DNA from 2 places in the Erythrobacter sp. JB2-19 genome. Region 1 is predicted to be linked to the other one. Evidence: riboswitches for the same ligand, from Rfam matches in the RefSeq annotation. Region 1 holds a riboswitch; the other holds the start of a gene.

Region 1 (3,252 bases):
ACTGTCGAGAGCTTCACCATTATGGCGAACGACCAAAGTGGCAGAAGCTTTGTCGTCAGCAGAAGTCCATGTTAGCGCGGCACTCGCTATGCTTTCGGGACGTCGCACTTCAACCGCTCCATTCTCCTCAGCATCAAGATAAGTGTAGGCAGCGTTGACGCTCCAATTCCGTCCGATCTGCGCCGATACAGCAAATTCGATCCCTTGTTGTTCGCTTTCCGTATCGCGATTGCCCGGTGTGGCAATGAAAGTCGGCGGAGGGAAAACCGTGAAGATTTCACCATCGAGCTCAGCGTTGAAATAGGTGACAGAAAGCATCCCGTTGCCATCAAGAAAGCGCTGATCCACGCCCACTTCCCAGCTGGTCGATTCCTCTGGTTCCAAGTCAGGATTGCCAACAAACACACCATCGAAAAAGCCGAATAGTTCGAAAAAGGTCGGATTCTTGACCCCTGAACCAAGAGCCGCGCGAAGGCGTGTTGTATCAGTGACATTTAGGCCTGCTGCCGCACGGAAAGTGGTCGTATCCTGAAACCGGTCGTTAAAGTCTTGCCGCAAGGCTGCCGAAAAATCGAAACGGTCCCCGTCGTAACGGTACTCACCGACTAAACCGACATTCTCCACCTCACGGCGTTCGTTGAAGGTGGACACATTGTTGAAGCCTTCCTGCTCATAATCAGCAGCAAAGGTGATATTGTGTTCGCTTTGTCCAAAATCAAAACTGCTGACATACGACGCCTTGAACCGGTCGCTTTCCATGTCACTCGTAATGGCTGAACCGTCAAAAGTACTGCGGTTAATATTGGCAAATTGAACCGAAAGATCGTGTATCCAAGACTGATCAAGCGTCTCAAGCCGCGCGCCGACCAAGCCATATAACGCAGTGCTTTCAAAACCGACGCCCGGGCTATCAATCACAAGGCCGAGCGTAGGGCTGCCGAAGGTGAAGTCCTGATTGTTTGTTTCGCCTGATGTGTCAACGAACCGGCCAACCGCGCGTATATGCAGCGCGTTGGAAACTTCGCCAGAGATACGGCCAGACAAAGTATAACTGTCTCGCCCGATATCCCGCTCACCGCCCCGAGCATTTGGCTCCCCATCGGTGCTGACTACGGTAGCAGATAGCGATGTTTCTGCATCGCCGATGCGCGTTCCCCACCGCGCTGCCGCGTTGATTGTCTCGTTGGAACCGGCCTCCAGCCGGCCTGTAAAACCATCAATGTGCGCCAGACGATAGGCTACCACGCCGCCGATCGCATCATTGCCGTAAAGCGCCGATTGCGGGCCGCGCAGCACTTCGACATAACTGCCGATCTCAGCCTGAAGCGTGCCTATATCGAATTCACCGCTGCCAGGATCGGAAACCTCGATGCCGTCGACCAGCACTAGAACATGATTGGCCTCGCTTCCGCGCAGACGAATTTGGGTCTGACCTGCAATGCTGGAAACCGCGACACCGGGCACATCGCGCAGCACATCGGCAATGTCGCGGACCTGACGTTGTTCGATCTGCCTTCGGGTTACGATCGCCGTGGAAGCCGTCGATTCTGACAATCGCGTCGTCCGCAGTCGACTGCTGGTAACGAGAATACCGTCTTCTGGAAGAATGCCAGTTGGCAAAATGACGTTCGGATCGATTTCTTCGTCAGTATAAACGCCCTCATTCTGCGCAGCGGCATGGCTGCCACAACTGAGCGCAAACACAGCAGCGGCGCTGCTCAACAATAGATTTCTCAAGATAATTCCCTTCATCCAAAGCAACGGACTGCGCGGCGTTACCCCCTACGCAGTCCCATTAATCGTCGCTCGAGACGAAAATTCTTTCGCGCCGGATCAATCCCTGAACCAGGCCACAAGCGACACGCTCTGGTCGGTCTCCTGGCTCACGGATCATCGCTCTTGCCTCTCACCTTCCCAGGCGGCCATTCACGGCCTTCCCAGTGGCTGCGCGCTCGTATCCAAGCCCGCGCGAGGTCAATCACTCACCGCTTACAGTTGCAGGGACAGCCGCGGCTTTGGGGCCAATGGCCCCGCACCGCATTCCCGTTACCAATGCGTGTCGCTCGGTTAGTCAGCTTTTGTAGAGGGCGCAAGCCCGCGCTACTAAGACCCCGGATCCGCGGCGGCGGGATCGGCATCAGGGATCGGCTGCGTCACCGGCTGAGAGACCGTGCTCTCGTCCACCGGCACAATCGGCACCTGTGCATTCCCGCTGGTTCCCGGATCAGCCACAAAGCCAGAGGGCGGCGGGGTTGAGCCGAAATTGCCCGATTGGCGCGCGGCCTGAACTGCGACCCAGCCCGGCTGAGACGCGCCGTAGCGCTCGCCATAGCGGGCATCCCAAGCGGCCGAATCCCGCTGGTACTGCTCATAATCGGCGAAGAAGTTGTGAAACGGCGCTTCCTTCAGCTCAAAATTGCTCATCGCAAAGGCGATTGGATCATCATCTGGTGCGGCGAGATAGCGGTTCGAGATATCAAGCGCATTGTTGCAGAAGCTTGCCCGAGCAGGTGGCAGCGCAAAAAAGTTATAGACGCTGGTCATCTTGCTTTCACGCGCCATAATCGCACTACGGCGAGAGCTCAGCTGGCTGCGATAGACCCGATCAATCCGATCGTTCACTTGTTTCAGCGCGCGCGAATGCTTCGAGATGTACGAACTGTATGCGGTAAGCACCGGCGCATGTTGCAGAGCGGTGCAATTGAGCGCGGCGACATTCCAGGCGGAACGGAAATGCCAGACCTTTTCATCATCGCTGATCCCACGATTGATCGTGATGCGCTGACCATCGGCACCGGTGGCCGGAATGTTCATCACATAGGATGCGCCGCCTGGCGGCAATGGCCGGGACGGGATCGCCTCAACAATGGGAGGCGGCGGCGGAGGTGGCGGAGGCGGTGGCGGAGTGGTGGTACAGGCGCCCAGCGTGGCTGCACCAGCAGCGACAGTTAGAATACGCAGCCCCAAGTTGGAGCCAGCGGACGTGCCATCGGAATTGGATGCGACCTCATGGGTCAATTGCGTTACCGGCGTCTGGGCCAGTTGTGCTGCGCTCATTAGGAAGTGCCTCTCTCAAAATCGTAACCCACCCCAGGCATTATGCCATGTGCATGCGCTAGACTGCATTGCCCCAAGCTGAAGCGCAATGGGTTACTGCGCTTGTGCATCAAAACAAATGCCCAGAGCGCTCTAAACGCCCCGGGCATCAAAAGTTTGCAATCATTTATCGGTTGGCGCGGCAAGGTTTGCGTC
Region 2 (3,252 bases), 1.4 Mb from region 1:
AGGCATCAAAGCCGCAGGCAGCGGCAATAATGAGATCGGGCTGCGCTGCTTCAACTTCTTCCCAGCTGACTTTAAACGATGGCTCTCCGGCCCTGCCAAGGATATTGGTCAGCCCTAGCAGCTCGACCATCTCGGGCACCCAGTGGCCCGAGATGAAAGGTGGATCGAGCCAATCTAGGAAAGCAACCTTAAGCTCGGTTTGGGCTTGGGCGCCTCGGTATTCCTCCAAGGTGCGATACCATTGCTTAATCAATGCCGCCGCTTCCCGCTCGCGGCCAATCGCTTCGCCGACTTGCTCAAAGCAAACCGGCACATCCGCGAGGCCATAGGGCGAGAGATCAACCAGCTTGGGCCTACTCGAAAGCGCAAGCACCCCTTCACGGACATCCCCCGAAGGCACCGCACATACATCACATAGCGACTGGCTGATGACCACATCCGGTGCAAGGTGTTCGAGCGTATCTATATCCAGTTGATACAGGGGCCGATTGGCGGTGGACACCTGTCGATCAATCTCAGCGGCCGACGCCGAAGTGTCGAGCCATGTACTGGTGAGCTTTGGCAAATGTTGCCAATCGCCCGAGCAACTGTGGCTTACACCGATCAGATCATCCTTCGCGCCAAGAGCAACGGCGATATCAGTCGCGCTGGGCAGCAAAGAGACGACGCGCATCGCTCGCTCCTATCAAGGCAATCAGGCCGAATGCGATTCCGCCGTAAACCGCATTGGCGAGAATGCCGCGCAAAAGAAACGGCAGGGCGTTCACATAACAGGTGATCCAGCCTTCCAGTGTATTCGGATAATAGCCCATCACCATGGGGGTGAGATTGGATAGAAGGTAGAAGACTACTGCACTGATCACGGCGGCCATCGCCACCGAACGCACTTTGATCGCCGATAGAACGGGGCTGACAAACAAAGCCGCTGCCAAGTGTCCCAAATAGACGAAACTCATCGCCAGCAGGCTATAAAAACCGTTCATGGCATCGACGATAAGTACAGTCGCCAGAACCGGTATCATTACAAGCTTTCTGGGCAGGTAAGAGGCAGCGAGCATTCCGATTGCCCCGACCGTCGAAACACCCATTGGATGAGGCAACGCATGTGACGCGACCCCCGCAAACATAACCATCATGGCGATAAAACCATGCCGTGCATGATCGCTCATCATTCGATCTCCACTGGCCGCTAGTCCCCGAGCGGTGGATGCTGAATTCGAGAGGCAGGTCTTCGGACTTACGAGTATCGATTAGCGACGCCTTCCCATCCCAGGGCCATTCCCGGGCACAGTGGCATATGTCGCCAATCACTCGATCACCGCTGCGAGGTCAGCACCGGATTTACACCGGTTTCCCGTTAGCCAGCTCGAATGTGCTCTTTGAGCACGATTTCTTCATAGCGTTTCTGAACAACAATTGAAGAGCGTAGCTTGTAAATGTGACTGGGGCGGATAGGCAACGTTCTGATTATTTTTCGCCATAACTCGACATTCCGCTCACAGCCGACAGAACAACCATTCAAGCTGGCATCGGAGTATGCGTACTCTTGCTCTTGCGCGAAGGATTGGTAGGCTCTTACGATTGGAACGTTCAGGCGCACAGCGCCCTTATCTCTGGGAGACAACAGATGCTCAATACACTCAAGTGGGCAACAGCCGCTTCGTTGCTGGCGCTGAGCGCACCCGCCCTTTCGAATGAGGAGCGCACTGAACAGTCTACGGTTGAGCGCGAAAACGAGACATACAATGCGCAGCAGTTCTTCGATTCCACGTCCTTTGGCCTTGGCTCTTCGGGCGGACATGTGTTCACATCTGATGGCGCGAATGTCTTGATCAATTCGGATAGTTCAGGCGTGTTCAACGCCTATCTGCTGCCTGTGTCGGGCGGTGAACCGGTAGCGCTTACCAATTCAACCACAAACGCGATTTTCGCGAGCTCGCTGTTTCCGAACGATAATCGCGTGATTTACAGTTCGGACAGTGGCGGTAACGAGCTGAACCACGTCTATCTCCGCGAGCTTGATGGTACGGTGCGTGATCTCACTCCAGGTGAAGGCCTTACTGCAAGCTTTGCCGGATGGAGCGGAGACGACACCTCCTTCTACATCGCCACGAATGAGCGCGACCCACAGGCCTTCGATGTCTACGTCTATGACGCGGATGATTACTCGCGTGAACTGCTGTTTGAGAATCCGGGTAACTTCTTTCCTGGTGGCGTATCGGATGATGGGCGCTGGATGGTCCTGTCACGCAACAATTCGAGCGCAGATAGCGACCTGTTTCTGGTCGATTTGGCAGCGGGCACCGAGCCGAAGTTGATCACCGAACACGAGGGCAATATCAGCTATGGCAGCTATGGCTTTACCCGCGACAGCTCGAAACTGACCTTCGCAACCAACGAGCATGGCGAATTCAATCAAGCATGGACTTATGATCTGACAAGTGGGGAAACTGCACCGTATCTAAAAGCAGATTGGGATGTCAGCTTCGTCAGCTATTCGCGCTCGGGTCGCTACCGGGTTAGCGCGGTGAATGCTGATGCTCTCACGCAATTGACTCTTCTTGATCAAACGACGGGTCGTGAGGTTGAGCTCAGTGGGATTCCCGAAGGCAATTTAGGCAGCATCCGCTTTAACGAAGCAGAAAGCCAGATCGCATTTACCGTATCATCGGATACATCGCCTTCTGATCTCTATGTCGCTGACTTGGCCTCAGGCCAAACGAAGCGTCTGACCAGCGCGCTGAACCCGGCGATTGACGAAGCAGACCTCGTCACCGCTTCGATCGGACGATTTGAGAGTTATGACGGGGTTGAAATTCCTGGTGTGCTCTATCGTCCAAACGGCGCAAGCGCGGATAATCCGGCCCCGGCTATCGTCTGGGTTCATGGCGGTCCTGGCGGCCAGAGTCGGCGTGGATATAACCCCACGATTCAGCATTTGGTGAACAACGGCTATGCCGTTTATGCGATCAACAATCGTGGTTCGTCGGGCTATGGCAAAACCTTCTTCCACATGGATGATAAGCGCCATGGCGAGGCCGATTTAGGCGATGTCGTCGCCTCCAAGGATTATCTTCAGGACAAGGACTGGATTGCAGATGATCGCATTGCGATCATGGGCGGATCTTACGGCGGTTACATGGTTGCCGCCGCACTGGCCTTTGAACCGGAAGTATTCGACGCTGGGGTAAACATTTTTGGCGTAACCAATTGGGTCCGCACTATTAAGTCAATCCCGCCATGGTGGGGCGC

The links. A riboswitch is a leader RNA that binds a small molecule or an ion and turns the genes downstream of it on or off. The one in region 1 is predicted to bind cobalamin.
Region 2: it holds a riboswitch for cobalamin, as region 1 does, so the genes downstream of both, AC0V6O_RS05095 (DUF6580 family putative transport protein) here and AC0V6O_RS11655 (TonB-dependent receptor plug domain-containing protein) in region 1, are expected to answer to the same signal.

The regions. Positions count from the first base shown of each region.
Region 1 covers NZ_CP200290.1:2,406,903-2,410,154, forward strand. The annotation lists gene AC0V6O_RS11655 (TonB-dependent receptor plug domain-containing protein) at 1-1,722, opposite strand, end outside; cobalamin riboswitch at 1,852-2,069, opposite strand; gene AC0V6O_RS11660 (hypothetical protein) at 2,104-3,057, opposite strand.
Region 2 covers NZ_CP200290.1:1,053,546-1,056,797, reverse strand. The annotation lists gene AC0V6O_RS05100 (ABC transporter substrate-binding protein) at 1-673, opposite strand, end outside; gene AC0V6O_RS05095 (DUF6580 family putative transport protein) at 639-1,172, opposite strand; cobalamin riboswitch at 1,206-1,400, opposite strand; gene AC0V6O_RS05090 (S9 family peptidase) at 1,628-3,252, shown strand, end outside.